Regions from separate parts of the Radiobacillus sp. PE A8.2 genome, predicted to be linked through region 2. Evidence: riboswitches for the same ligand, from Rfam matches in the RefSeq annotation. Region 2 holds a riboswitch; each other region holds the start of a gene.

Region 1 (3,836 bases), on a different contig from region 2:
TTTTTCCATCCGTAAACACCCAAACTAAAACCGATTACCGCAATCCCAATCATTCAAATGATCCTATATTCTCTTTCAATGCTTGATGTAAAGTTCCAAGTGTCCTGGTGTTCTGGCCGAACGATATTCCCAGTTGGGTTATTTTTTTTGCAACTTCCATTCGTAAGCCTGTGATTACTGTGTTGCATCCCATGTAGGAAATGCTGTCAATTATCCGTTTCAAGTGACCGATAATTTCACTATCTATTTCGGCTACTCCAGAGAAATCGACAACTAATGTTTGTATTCGTGATTTTCCAATCTCTGACAAAACTTTTTCCTCAAGAATCTCAGCCCGGGATACGTCAATCGAACCGATTAAAGGTAAGATTCCTACAGAAGGATTTATTGGAATAATGGGTACCGACAAATTTTCAACCAATTCTCTTTGTGACTTAATTAATTCATCCTTATATTTAGAGTAACTAATAAAAAATGCATTTAAAAATCCGTCTAGTTTACTATTAATGTCTTTTTCTAGTATGAAAAAGTTTGCCATTTGCTTCTCTAGAGAAATACTGTTACATTCCTGAATGAATTTCCACAAGGTTCTGCGAATAGCTTGTACCCACTCTAATTTGAAAGACAAATCAATAGATTGTGTTGCCCAAGCAATCCCTTCTTGTTTAGCAAAATCTGCGATTGCTTGCTCTTTACCCTCAATAATATCCAGTACTAGTTTGTGTGCGTTATTGACAAGGTCAATGTTACCAATTCTTAAAATCTCGTCGATTTTGTCTCTAACATTCACCGCCTCATCTAGGAGTGTTTGTTCAAATTCTTGGCTATTATCCTGCAATAAGTCCTTAAGGTATAATGAGTCTCGGTAACTATAATCCATCTCGTAGCCCCCTTGTTTTGTTAACCCCTGAAAATTTGTATATACCCTATAATATATATTGTAAAACGTAAAAGTAAAATTTTAAATAAGAAATTAATTTTACACAGCGCTCACCGCCATGGATTCTAATGGACCGTGAACGAGATGTGGATTGTGCGGCCACAGATGCGCTTAATTTAAAGAAAATCCGTGCTGTTAGTGCTGAGCGGCCACCAGTGCGCTTATTTGCATGAAATGAGACAGAATGGCAGTTAATTCACAGAATAAGGTCGGTGGTGGCCGTCAAACTCGTGAAAATGGGTATTTGTCACAGATAGCAGCCGTGGTGTCCGTGGAACTTTGGCATTAGAGTGGTGCGGATTGTGCGGCCACAGATGCGCTTAATTTAAAGAAAATCCGTGCAGTCAAGGGCTGAGCGGCCACCAGAGCGCTTATATGTATGAAATGAGACAGAATGGCGGTTAATTCACAGAATAAGGTCTGTGGTGGCCGTCAAACTCAGGAAAGTGGGTATTTGTCACAGATAACGGCCGTGGTGTCCGCAGAACTTTGGCATTAGAGTGGTGCGGATTGTGCGGCCACAGATGCGCTTAATTTAAAGAAAATCCGTGCAGTCAAGGGCTGAGCGGCCACCAGAGCGCTTATTTGCATGAAATGAGACAGAATGGCAGTTAATTCATAGAATAAGGTCGGTGGTGGCCGTCAAATTCGTGAAAGTGGGTATTTGTCACAGATAACGGCCGTGGTGACCGCATAGCCCACACCGTGATAAACGTTCGCTTCTCCGTGGCACCCTACCCACCTCCAAACAAAAAAATTATAATTTTCTTAAAATAACCAATTGACAGATAATCAAAATGCATGTAACTTATTAAGTACAATTTAATTAATCGATTTTCTTATCCAGAGAGGTGGAGGGACTGGCCCGACGATACCTCGGCAACAGACTGTAATAGTACTGTGCCAATTCCAGCAAGCTTAATCGCTTGAAAGATAAGAAGAGCTAGCGACTACATATGTCTGCCCTCTTCTTATGGAAGAGGGCTTTTTGTTGTATTGGCGGTTTTTTCTGCCAATCGCAAATAGCCCTCGGAAAAAGTGCATGCTAAAGAACATCGATAAGGGGGATGTCAGGATGAGTGATCTGGATCAGGAGAAGGTGTCGCACATTCTAGATACGCTAAAGGACATGGAGTACGGATCGATTGTGATTACGGTTCATGATGGGATAATTACGCAGGTGGATGCGACGGAAAAGGTTCGCTACACGCTGCCGAAAAAGCAATCGACAACAACGAAAAAAACAAGTTAAAACTTAATATGCCGATTAGACCACTAAAGGCAACTTATCTAAGGAACAAAGATTCTGATTCCGTAGAAAAGGTGTCTTTTTTATTTGCGAAATGAAAGCCGAGCACGACCAAAAAGGAGAGGATGAGCAATATGAGTGAAATTGTAATTTTATCAGGCAGTCCGTCCGTGAATTCGAGATCTGATTTAGTATTAAGATTCCTGGGCAGATCGTTGCAAAACAAAGGGTTTAAAGTAACACATGTTTCGATTAAAGATGTGCCGCAGGATGTGTTGTTCGAAGGGAAGTTTGACAGTCCAGTCGTTAGTCAGATCGCCGCAAAGCTTCAAGGGGCAAGAGGGGTGATCGTTGGGTCGCCGGTTTATAAGGCGGCATACACGGGGGTGCTCAAGGCGCTGATCGATTTATTGCCGCAGGATGTGTTGGAGGATACACCGGTATTTCCGCTGATGACTGGTGGGAGCCCAGCGCACATGCTGGCGATTGAGTATACGCTGAAGCCATTGCTTGCGACGTTAAAGGGGCAAAATTTGAAAGGCGTATTCGTGACCGACAATCACATAGACAAAACGAATACCGAACAACCGATCATAAACATAGAAACACATGAACGATTAACGAAGCAACTGGCCTATTTTGTTGAGTTATTGAATAGGCAAAAAAGCCCGATTGTATAAGAACAAATTCAAACAAAGGAGAGATTTGTAATGGCAAATAAACGAATTTATTTAAATGCATTTGATATGAATTGTGTGGGACACCAGTCACCTGGGTTATGGACACACCCGGAAGACCAGTCGCATCGCTATAAGGATAGCAGCTATTGGATTGAGCTGGCACAGATTTTAGAAAAAGGGCAGTTTGATGCCGTGTTTATCGCTGATGTGCTCGGTTATTATGATGTGTATGATGGATCGCGTGATGCAGCTGTTCGTCAAGGCGCACAAACGCCGGTGAATGACCCGTCGCTGATTGTTCCACTAATGTCAGCGGTGACGAAGCACCTAGGTTTTGGTGTTACTGCTTCTGTTACGCATGAGCATCCGTACACGTTTGCGCGGAGGATGTCGACGCTTGATCACTTAACAGATGGTCGTGTTGGTTGGAATATTGTAACGTCTTATTTGAAAAGTGCGGCTGTTAATATGGGCCTCGAGGATCAAATCAAGCACGATGAGCGTTATGACATTGCTCAGGAATATTTGGAAGTTTGCTACAAGTTATGGGAAGGCAGCTGGGAAGATGACGCGGTGTTGCGTGATAAGGAGCGTGGCATTTTCACGGATCCGAGCAAAGTGCATGATATCAACCATGATGGTCACTATTACAAAGTGCCCGGTGCCCATTTGTGTGAGCCATCTCCACAGCGCACGCCAGTCATTTACCAGGCCGGTGCATCGATGAAGGGGCGTGCTTTTGCCGGGCGTAATGCGGAGTGTATTTTTATCGGTGCACCTACGATTAATGCCGCGAAGCAATCTGTGATTAAGTTGCGTGCAGAAGCAGAGCAAGCAGGAAGAGCACCTGATGAAATCAAGATCCTGACGATGGTGACACCGGTCGTTGGCAGAACCGAGGAGGAAGCATGGGAGAAGTTCAATGATTATAAAAAACATATTAGCTATGAAGGCGCGCTTGCCTTAT
Region 2 (3,836 bases):
AAACCGTTTTGTTAATTTTTTACCTTGATAATCAAGGTAAGATTCAATTTCATAAGCTATCTCTTCATGCGCAACTCCTGCTGGTGCTCGCTGCTCACGTCCAAAGCGTTCATTAAATAAATCTCCGGAGCGATACGTGATCATACCAATCATTCTCGCTAAGCTAAGCCCGTGCTCTGGAATCGTTTCAGCAGTGTAATTACCGTTGTTCCATTTTGGATCTTGCAGGATAGCTAATCGAGCAATGTTATTAAATGCAATTGCATAATCGTTTAGGTAAGGTGTTACGGCTACCGGAAATAATAGATCCATATAATCGGGATATAAAATTCCCCATTCTAGCGCCTGCATGCCACCGAGCGATCCGCCAGTAACTGCCTTTACATGATCAATTCCTAACTGCTTTAATGCTTTATATTGTGCATTCACCATGTCACGTACCGTAACAAAAGGAAAATCGGTACGATAAGCTTCTCCTGTGATTGGATTAATACTCAATGGACCCGTGCTACCATTGCATCCACCTAATACGTTAAACGAAATCGTTTGAAACTGGTCGGAATCAATATAACCACCAGATTTAATTAAATTTGCCCAATAGCCAGGGCTTTCTTCCGTTCCTACAGCATGCTGACTACCAGTTAAAGCATGGCATATAAGAATAACAGGATCAGACGTTGAACCAATTCGTTCATAGGCTAGCTCTACTTTCGGAAGAGTCTTTCCTGATTCCAATACGAGTTCACCAATATCAATTGTCCCTGTCTCCCTAAATGTGGCGACTGTTGCTTTCATCGGCGTCACCTACCACCCTTCCAAGAAAATATCCATCAAAAAAGCCTCTCTGCGGAAACAGAGAGGCATACTAATAAAGTTAGTCTCTCTTATCTCCCAAGCATAACGCTCGCAGGAATTGGCACCTTTTCAAGTATATAAAAATACTTAATGGTTGCCGGGTTTCATCGGGCCAGTCCCTCCACCTCTCTGGATAAGAAAACGAATTACTATTCAATTAATTTAAATTATCAATTTCATTAATACGAAGTTTAGCACGCAGAAATTCGACTGTCAATATAAAAAGTATAAAAAGTTGTAAAATTAAGATAACTGAATCAATTTCATAATTACTCTACAGAATCATTAACAAATATTATGATAATAACCATACATGTCCTTTACTGATGAAAGAAATTAGGCTTCTGCGTCAGATCATCATAATGGCTATGAAAAATATGTGTAGACGCAGGTGACAGTGGTGGAATTAACCATGACCACCTGCCAGTGAGCTCTCGTTCTGCTTTTGCCTCTTTTTCTTCAAACATCTTAAACTGCTGTGCTGCCGTATGGTGGTCAACGATCGTAACGCCTGCTTTTTGGAAAGATTGGAGAACAGCTTTGTTCAGTTCGACTAGCGCTTCGTCTTTCCACAAAGAACGGTTTGAATTTGTGTCCAACCCTAAATGCTCAGCAACGGCCGGCAACAAATTGTACCGATCTGTATCTGCAAGGTTTCTAGCTCCAATCTCCGTGCCCATATACCAGCCGTTAAAAGGGGCACAGCCATAGTTGATCCCGCCAATCTCAAGACGCATATCTGCAATAATCGGCACTGCATACCACTTCACTTCTCGTTCGCCAAAAAGGTCATGATTAGGGTGCTCGATCACAACTTCAACAATAATATCGGCCGGAATATCCATCCATTGAGGTTCATCCTCATCTATTTGCACCACTAATGGAAGGATATCAAACGCACCAAACTTTCCCTCCCAGCCAAGCTCCATGCATCGCTCCGTAAATGCCACAGACGCCGGATCACCGATGATACCGTCTGCGGTTTGATAGCCTGCATAGCGTAATAGCTGATGGTTCCAGATTCTCACTGTCCGATTGTTACCTGCATCTGCATTAAATATCGTAATCGCAGACTGGACTTTACCATTATTTGTAGCAAACACAATATGCTTAAAAAGCAAATCAAACACATCAGACGCCTCGGTGATCTCTCTAGCATCAATCACCTTCAAGCGATTCCAAAACAACCGTCCAATGCAACGATTGGAATTGCGCCAGGCCATTTTTGCTCCATGACTCAATTCCTCAAAACTATGCTTATAGGTTCCCGTTTCGTTAATTTCTGAAATCACTTCATCTATTCGTTGCTCAATCTGAATCTCGTTTTTCCCAAGTTCGAAGTAACACGTTCTTATAAAGGATGCTGCTTCTTGTATTAACTCAGCATTTTCCAAACGCTGTAAATTATTATTTTTCATAGCTACCTCCAAGTTCAATAGTGTCATTTTAGCAAAACTTTGGAGTAATCCGAAATAGTATGATTGCGTAAGAAAAAAGCCAAGGACCTCCATATCATATGGAGGTCCTTGGCTTACTGGAAATAATGTAACGCGCCCGGAGGGATTTGAACCCCCGACTCTTGGTACCGGAAACCAATGCTCTATCCCCTGAGCTACGGGCGCAAGACAACTTTATTAAATTTGTGACAAAAACCATTATAACCGATAGCGCTGCTTATTTCAATTACTGTTTTTCCTATCTATAAATTGTGCCCATACCACTAGGTATTTGTCTGCATAGGTTATAAAGGATTTCAATACAAATGTAGGAAATCATTACAAAAACACCTTGCAAAAAATTGCTAATAGACTTATGTCTTGATTTCACTATTGGAATCAAGGCATTTTTTGTCTATTTTCGTAAATCTTGTGGATATGGCAAATTTCCTATAAACGTGTCAACATTTGTATGGAAGCGATTTTTAGCTTAGTTTTCACTAAGGGATCGGACCAATAAGATTCCTGCCAACACACCCATTATTGCTCTTATTTCTAAGCTTCTCAATGGATTGATGGCATTAAAACCGTCAATCCCAAACCATAGTATCCAACTTCCAAATGGTATAGTGGAAAATATAATAAGGATCAGCGTAAGGACAGCCTTAGCGCAATCTACCTTAACCTTTTTTAAAGCAATAATCTTTTTAACTTTTTCTGACTCAATTAAAATTCCGAATAACAAGTAGAGAAAACTGATTAAAAGTCCGTAAAGTATCATTCCTTCCCCACTGTAATTAAGTACTACCTTATACTCTTTAAGGACTAAGGATATTACCATTAGAAGAATAATACCAATGACCGTTTTAAAAAGTAACTTATTCATTTTCAGTACAGCCTCCCTCCTCAAATTCAACATAAATTTCTATTCTTTGCATAATCTTCTTATGTAACTTTAACATAAAATACCAGAACCCTTTATGCTTTCTATGGAAATTTAACTAAGTTCTAAAACCACACTATTGTAGAAAATAGGCATTTTATAGTAATATCAATCAATTCCTACTACTGACAAAACCTATGCTGCCATGTTTATATTGTGTAAAAAAGGGAACGCTGAATTTAGGTAATTTACGCTACAATTAATACATACGATGTAATATAGGGACTATGATGATAAAAGCTCACCTTATCTACATAATTATTTTTGGCTTTTTCGTAAAGTTTGTTGTTTTTTAAACTTCATAATTGAAATGAAAATGCGACATAGTGCTTGTGATTTCCGCTCCAGGCAGTCACTTTACGCTAGTTTAAAGCGTTTTTCTTTAAACAGGCACGGCTTCAGCTAACTCAGAAGCAAATGTTTTCGGTGGGACGAGTAATCGCAGTCCCAAAATGCGCTTCTGAGTGGATCTTCAGCTCGCGCTTTTCCCGCAGGACTTTGAATTAACTTCCCCGAATTACACCGCACGAAGAAAATGCGGTTTTCATTTTCGAAGATCGACTGCCTGGAGCTCCAATCACCCGTCATAAAGAGCAATCACC
Region 3 (3,836 bases), on a different contig from region 2:
AATATAATATTACGCAATTTTCTCGTTAGCGTGGTTGTTCCTGCATCTTTTTTCTGCATCATAAATAGAAGTGTAACATCTTCATTCGGACAATTACAAAAATAGGCACCAAGCCAACCGTCCCAACCATACTCTCCAGGACTTCCGAGATCTCCAGCTTTAGTCGTATCCGCCATAACACGCATTAAATTACCATAGCTATGCCCAGCAAGTGTACCCCAAAGGTCAAAGTTCTTCTGTTGCGTTTGGTTTAGTGTTGCTGACGTCAAATAGTTAACGGTTTTAGGACGTAAAATCTGCACGCCGCCCAAACTTCCTTGATTCATTAGCATCTTCGTAAATCTTGCATAATCATCTATTGTAGAAACTAGTCCAGCGCCACCAGATTCAAATGTAGGATTTCTGTCCATATGATGTATGATTCCTAAATGGTTTCCGGTATAAAGCTTCAACCCACCATTACCATCATCTGCATACGTTTTCACAAGTCGCTCTCTTTTCTCACCAGAAAGCCAAAATGCTGTTTCCTTCATTTGAATTGGTTCAAATATTTCCTTTTTCAAAAAATCTCCAAACCGTTGTCCACTAACTACTTCAACAACAGCCCCAAGTACGTCAGCTGACGTTCCATATCGCCAGGAAGTACCTGGTTGGAATGCAAGTGCACCTTTTCCCAATTTGTTCACTGCTTCTACTGTACCAATCGGAGAATCTCCTAATAACTTAGAATCGATCTCCTTAAAAACAGCCTCTGTATCCAGTCCAGCTCTATCTTCTCCACCATAAACTAACCCTGAGGACATTGAAAGTAAATCTTTTAGCGTAACTTCACGCTCTGCCGGAACCAAACGTCCGCCAACATCAACCATCTGATTTTTAAATCCTTCAAGATAGTTACTTACCGGTTCATATAGATCAATTTCACCTCGTTCTAACAGAATCATCACTGCCGTTGCTGTTACAGGCTTAGTCATGGAATACAATCTAAAAATAGAATCTCGCCTTATTGGAATTCCTGCTTCTCGATCAGCCATACCATCTTCATGATAAAAGATTTCTTTACATTCTTTAATAACCAACATATTTGCACCAGCAATATCTTGATTTTTTATTGCTTTTCTTAGTACTGTTTTCGCTTGATCAATACTCTTTTTATCCAACAATTATTCCTCTCCTCCTACTGCTTCTAATCTGGTTTCCGTTAGTCATGAGAAGACATTTCTTGTACTCACTTTTCGCTCTATTATACTATGAATGATGGTAAATTGTACGAAAAAATGCGTACGGTTGATCACTATATATATAAAGATGTTTTATCAATAATCTAACAAAAACCTTGAAAGGCATCTGCCAATCAAGGTTTCTAAAAATAAGTAAGTATCTTCTCAAAATCGTTTTCATAAGAAAATATTTATAATAATGTCACCATATTCCTTTGGCTACATCGACAATCAATTTTAATTTTTGCCATTGTTCCTCTTCGGTTAATTGGTTGCCATGATGTGTAGAAGCGAACCCGCATTGTGGACTAATACACAACTGCTCTAGTGGAACATATTTAGCCGCTTCCTCAACACGTGCTTTAATCGTTTCTTTATCTTCTAGTTCGGCAAATTTAGAAGTAAAAACACCAAGCACAACTTTCGGACCGCCATTCGGAATGTATTCTAATGGGGCAAAATTACCAGATCGTTCATCATCATACTCCAAGAAGAAGCCATCAACCTTTTCTTTAGCAAATAGTGTAGGTGCAATCAAATCATAGCTGCCAGCAAACGCCCATTTTGATCGATAGTTTCCGCGGCATAAATGCGTGGTTACAACTAAGTCCTCTGGCTTTCCTTCCAACACACCGTTAATTACTTTTCGCGCTAAATCAATTAAAAATTCACGTGAGTATTTTCCCTCATTAAATGGGATATCTGGTGAAGACAACCCTGCAATATATACATCATCCAACTGCAAGTAACGAACCCCTGCTTGATAAAATGCTTCAATAGCGTCACGGTAGGTTGAAATCACATCACTCGCATATTCTTCAATATTTGGATAGATGGATTCATCAAGAATGCCTTTATTAAACAATTGGTTCGGACTCGGGATTGTTTGCTTTGCTACTGCTCTGCCAGCGACTATTTCATTAAACTCCACAAATTCTTTAATATGTGGGTGATCTTGATTAAATGAGACTTTTCCAACTACACGTACATCATAACGCTCTGTTTCTTCTCCTTTAAATTGAAATCCTTGTTCTGGTACATAACCTTCCACACCATTTAAATGCTCTAAAAAATCCGTATGCCAAAATCTTCGTCTGAATTCACCGTCAGTAACTGCTTCTAATCCCACTTCAATTTGTTTATCGACAATTCGTTTTATTTCTTTTGTTTCAATATCATGTAATTGTGTTGCTGAAATTATGCCTTCAGCAAATTGTTTTCTCGCTTCGTGAATGCTATCCGGGCGAAGCAAACTCCCAACATGGTCAGCTCTAAATGGTGCTTTTGTTAATGTAATTGACATAAAATCTCTCCCTTTTTCATTTTAATTTTTTGGCGTTATTTCAAATTTAAAAAGACCCTCTCACAAGAAGAAGGTCTTTAAAATATCAAACATTCTTCTTATCTGTAAGCTAAAACCTTTTGGACTTAGCACCATGTCTTAACGACTGGTTGCTGAGACTTCACAGGGCCAAATCCCTCCATCTCTCTTGATAAGAATAAACTATTAAATTGTGTTTTTCTTCGATCCATTTATCTGTAACTAAGTGTAATCCAATTTATTAAATATTACAACAACTTTTTTGGATAAATTTTCAAACATGCAAAACAACTTAATTAAGTGAGTCAATTTCATAATTACCTTATACAGCTATCTGCATCCGTACATTTTTCGGAGACAGTTTAATCCAACTAAATGTGGATGCAGATAGCTGAAAATGAGTATTATGAAATTGGCTAACGTAGTTAGTTTGGCACATTCCTCAAACTAAAGACCTGTCATATACCTTTCTTTTTGCACGAAATATGCCCATTCCTTATAGCCAATTTCTTTCAAGCGATGTCTGACTGCATCAAAATCCTCACCAATCCGCTCAGGTGTATGGGCATCAGATCCGAATGTTACTTTCACGTTATGAAAAAGCGCTCGCTCTAATATGTCATCTGCTGGATACCAGCCACCACAATCCTTTGTTTTTCCGGATGTGTTTATTTCAATCGCTACATCTGATTGGCCAATAATTTGTAACGTATGATCAATAACATTTGTTTCAATTTGAGAAAATGCCGGATAAAACCCTTTCATCGCGTCGATGTGACCGAGTATTTGAAACAAGCCGCTTTTCGCAGATTCCTCAATCAAGGCATAATAATTTTCTTTCAATTGGACTCGCTGCCTCGATGTTAAGTTATCCCAACGACCCTTTTTAAAAATATTGACATCATCTACATAGTGAACAGATCCGATAATATAATCAAAAGCATGATTCGCATATATTTCACCGTAAAGATTGATATGATCCGGGAAAAAATCACTTTCAACACCCAATAACACATGAATCTTATCTTGATACTTTTGCTTTAATCTTAGTACTTCATTTATGTAATTCGCGAATTCACTCTTCCCCATTGCAATTCCAGGGTATAACTGTTCTTCTTCACTATAAAAATATGGAGAATGATCAGATATTCCAATATATCCCATTCCATAATCAATCGCTTGCTTGACATAATCCTCAATTGTACCAATTGCATGACCACATCGTTCATGATGTGTATGTAGATCGAATTTAATAGAGTTTGACACTTTTATCTCCCCTTTGTTAAGAAACATAT
Region 4 (3,836 bases), on a different contig from region 2:
CAACACTTTAAATACAGCTTTATTTTCTAAAATGCCCTGTTCCCTCGTAACAACTAAAATGATTCCGAGTGGGATCCCGATTAAGATTGAAATTAGGAAAGTGACGATGATCATATACAATGTTTCATTAAGAGACCCTAATAATTCAGGCCAAAACCAAGCCCAATCAAACTGCATCTGGCACTACCTCCTTAATCGTCACCTTTTTCCCTTTAATAAAGTCAACGACTTTAGTAATCTCACTTGCTTCCCCGTTCAATTCCACAATAATATTACCAAACGGCTGTCCTTGAAGTTCTGTAATTGTTCCATAGATGACGTTAATATCTACGCTGAAATTCTTAGCAACATCAGAAAGTAATGGATCATTAGCAGATTCCCCTTTATACAGAATTCGATATACAGAATTAGAAGCACTTTTTTCTAAAACTTTTCTTAAAGTTGCTTCTGGTAACGCATCATTTAATACGGTCCGAACAAAGCTCCTAGCTATCGCTGTTTTCGGTTCAGTAAACAAATTAATAGTAGTATCCTGTTCCACAATTACGCCACCATCTAGCACGGCTACGCGATCACAAATGTCTCTAATCACGTTCATCTCATGGGTGATTAATAGAATCGTAATACCTAACTCTTCACGAACCTGCTTTAACAGTTCTAACACGTTGTTCGTTGTATCTGGATCAAGTGCCGAAGTAGCCTCATCACACAATAATACGTGTGGATCGGTTGCTAGCGCTCTAGCAATACCAACTCTTTGCTTCTGTCCACCGGAAAGTTGCTCAGGATAATGATCTGCTTTATCTGCTAGACCTACAAAAGAGAGAAGCTTCGTTACTTTTTTCTCAATCTCATCTTTGCTATAGCCTTCTAAAATAAGTGGCATAGCAACATTTCCAAACGCCGTTTTCGAATGTAAAAGATTAAACTGTTGGAAAATCATCCCTATTTTCTTACGTTCCGCTCTTAGCTTTTTAGGAGATAATTTTGTTAGATCAATTCCGTTCACTTTCACTTTTCCCGAGGTAGGCTTTTCCAATAAATTTACACAACGGATCAACGAGCTCTTACCTGCACCGCTATAGCCGACAACACCGAATATTTCGCCTTTTTTCACCTCGAGGTTTATATCTTTTAAAGCTTCAACGGGGTTTTCTCCACCCTCACCGTAAACCTTCCGAATTCCTTCAAGTACTAACATATAACTCTACTCCTTTGCTTTCTCAAACGCTGCAGTTCAGCACTGTATTAGCGTCCGTAGACTCCCACTTAAACATCCCCGTTTACTTTATGTTTTGAAGCAACAGTCGTTCTGACGATTATTCCAGTATAAAAAAGAGCCCATTTCAATTGAAAGAGGCTCTTTATTTTATAAAAACCTTATCTTTCAGAAAAAATCTTCTGTAGGATGTAGCACCTTTCTTTAAAGAAGGTTGCTGGATGTCATTGGGCCTTGTCCCTCAATCACTCTTGATAAGCATACTATTTAGTTAATATTTTCACATCATATCGTGTTGCCGCAAACTTGTCAACAATATTAGACAAACTTTGCGAATATCAAATAACGGTAATATTTACATTATTTTGGAAATCTTTTTATAGAAAAAGGACTAATATCTAATGCTGTTTCACGATTTCCCGTCACCAATTGGCTTAAAATCTCTCCGATCACACTACTGAATTTAAATCCATGTCCTGAAAATCCGCAAGCAATAATAACATGCTCATGATCAGGGTGCTTATCAATGATAAAATCCCCGTCTGGAGTCATCGTGTACGTACATGCCCTACCGATATTATGGGCACCAACTTTTGGCATACACCGTTCAGCATAACGACTTACATCTCGCTCATCTTGTTCATATGTGCCAAATTCATCTAACGGTTGGCTCATATCTCTTGGAATCCCACCATCGTGTCGCCCTATTTTGACACCTGCTTGATCAATGCTTGGAAATCCGTAATATGTTTCCGTTGGTAATTCAAATGAAAAGGCCGGAAACGCAGTCGCATTGTAGATACTTTCGTCTGTGTCAAACCAAGAGAATGTATTTCGCTCCTCTTGCAGTGGTAATTCCAACTTTACTAATGGAAGAAGCATTCTTGTACCTGCTCCAGGCGTCATGATTAAAGATTCTGCCGTAAAGCTTTCCTCAGCTGTTTCCACTTTTACACTATTTTCAAAAATAGAGATCGATGTTACGGGGGCATTAACCTTAAGCACTGCACCATGTGCTTCTGCTTGTTTACGGAACGCCCTAATACAATTCTCACTCATTAATACTCCTGAATCTACCTCAAAACAGCCCACATATCCTTCTGGCACACGAAAGCCAGTCCAACGTTGATTAATTTCATCGGCAGTTAATTGCTCTACATTCAAGGAATAACTATTGGCACTACGAATCACGTTTTGAATAAAGGTTGATTCTGGTTTTCCAACATTAATAACTCCAGTAGGAATAAAAATCTTCTCGTCAGATTGCTCCTCAAGTTCATACCATAGCTCTTGCGCACGTAAAGCCATTTCAACATAGCTTTCCCCTTCACCATAAGCATGTCGTATAATTCTTGTTTCCCCATGGTGAGATCCTTCAGCATGCGGAGGATTATGGGAATCAATTAATAATACACGCTTCCCTTGTTTTGCTAAGTAATAGCCTGCAGCCATGCCCATCGAGCCCGCGCCTACTATAATAACATCATAGTCCATCTATATATACGCTCCTTTAATGTTAAGCAAGTATCATAATTACAATAACTAAAATCATACCTTCATTAGCAGCAAAATTCAATAATTTTAAGACGCCTATAAGGTTATACTATTAGGAAAGCAATGTTGCCGGATTATGAGGAGGAGTGAGTGCTCGGTGGTGTATTGGGGGCTGGGCATGACGGGGAGTCGCTGACGGCCACCACTGCGCTTATCTGTGACAAAAGAGCCATTTTTAGAATGGAGCGGCCACCAGCGCACTTATTTAACTGAAATTGTAGTTTCAGAGGTTTGTTATTGGTAAATTAGTGCTGTGGTGGCCGTCAAAACATCAAAACTGGAATCCAAGGTATAATAAGGACTTCTGTGACCGCTTAGTTCTGGACGCCTTCACAGTGCCGCGTTCCAAAACAACCAATGACCTTTTACTAAAAATGCCGAGATGATAAAAGAAATACGTTGAAGCAAAAGCTATTACACATAACTGAAGATAATTAAATGACCGTATTGCCATGTAATAGGTGCCAGGCACTTTTTAAGGATACTATCGTTCCTTAGAGACCCCCATCAATGTTGGATCAGCACCGTACCAAGTTTGATGATCATTATCCTCGGTGAACGGTTGAATCCAGCTAGCACCGAAATGAAAAATTTGATTTTTGGTAGATGAATTTGTTTCACATTGAATTCCATTACTCAAATAATTCCCTGTATAGTCATAACCGTATTCCGTCTCCAAACCAAAACTCGCCTCTGCGCCAATTGTAAGTTTGGTAGAATTTTTATAAAAAGCAATTGTTTCGAACCTTTCACCACTTTCAATGTCTCCCTCTATATCAATTGATGGTAGGCAGCATCGGATCTTCTGGACCTTTGAATTATTACTAAATTTATACTCAATTAGATATCTGCCATTAACATCTGAGCATCTTTTATCTAAAGAAACCTTCGTTGCCTTGAAATTGATTTCATCATTATTAACAAACAATTTAATTGGGCCAATAGGAGTTAATAGCATTTATGCATCTCCCTCTCTATCCACTCTATTCTGTTCACCTTTATGCATATCACGAACAATTCTTCAGATATAAATGTAACTGTTTAACAATCGGTCATGATCAAT

What was found. Region 2 has a riboswitch for S-adenosylmethionine ahead of metX (homoserine O-acetyltransferase MetX). Riboswitches for the same ligand answer to the same signal wherever they lie in the genome.
Region 1: another riboswitch for S-adenosylmethionine. It lies ahead of ACI6MV_RS07495 (YezD family protein); the one in region 2 lies ahead of metX (homoserine O-acetyltransferase MetX).
Region 3: another riboswitch for S-adenosylmethionine. It lies ahead of ACI6MV_RS10805 (5-methyltetrahydropteroyltriglutamate--homocysteine S-methyltransferase); the one in region 2 lies ahead of metX (homoserine O-acetyltransferase MetX).
Region 4: another riboswitch for S-adenosylmethionine. It lies ahead of ACI6MV_RS21925 (methionine ABC transporter ATP-binding protein); the one in region 2 lies ahead of metX (homoserine O-acetyltransferase MetX).

Annotation. Positions count from the first base shown of each region.
Region 1 is NZ_JBJGXI010000010.1:43,156-46,991, forward strand. It holds gene ACI6MV_RS07490 (STAS domain-containing protein) at 50-880, opposite strand; SAM riboswitch class I at 1,777-1,880, shown strand; gene ACI6MV_RS07495 (YezD family protein) at 2,016-2,192, shown strand; gene ssuE (NADPH-dependent FMN reductase) at 2,324-2,869, shown strand; gene ACI6MV_RS07505 (LLM class flavin-dependent oxidoreductase) at 2,900-3,836, shown strand, end outside.
Region 2 is NZ_JBJGXI010000022.1:36,741-40,576, reverse strand. It holds gene metX (homoserine O-acetyltransferase MetX) at 1-795, opposite strand, end outside; SAM riboswitch class I at 882-995, opposite strand; gene ACI6MV_RS12975 (nitric oxide synthase oxygenase) at 1,176-2,273, opposite strand; tRNA gene ACI6MV_RS12970 (tRNA-Arg) at 2,405-2,477, opposite strand; gene ACI6MV_RS12965 (hypothetical protein) at 2,782-3,177, opposite strand.
Region 3 is NZ_JBJGXI010000017.1:35,261-39,096, forward strand. It holds gene ACI6MV_RS10800 (serine hydrolase domain-containing protein) at 1-1,163, opposite strand, end outside; gene ACI6MV_RS10805 (5-methyltetrahydropteroyltriglutamate--homocysteine S-methyltransferase) at 1,423-2,523, opposite strand; SAM riboswitch class I at 2,619-2,720, opposite strand; gene ACI6MV_RS10810 (histidinol-phosphatase) at 2,989-3,795, opposite strand.
Region 4 is NZ_JBJGXI010000058.1:21,056-24,891, reverse strand. It holds gene ACI6MV_RS21930 (methionine ABC transporter permease) at 1-177, opposite strand, end outside; gene ACI6MV_RS21925 (methionine ABC transporter ATP-binding protein) at 167-1,201, opposite strand; SAM riboswitch class I at 1,378-1,480, opposite strand; gene solA (N-methyl-L-tryptophan oxidase) at 1,580-2,713, opposite strand; gene ACI6MV_RS21915 (hypothetical protein) at 3,258-3,731, opposite strand.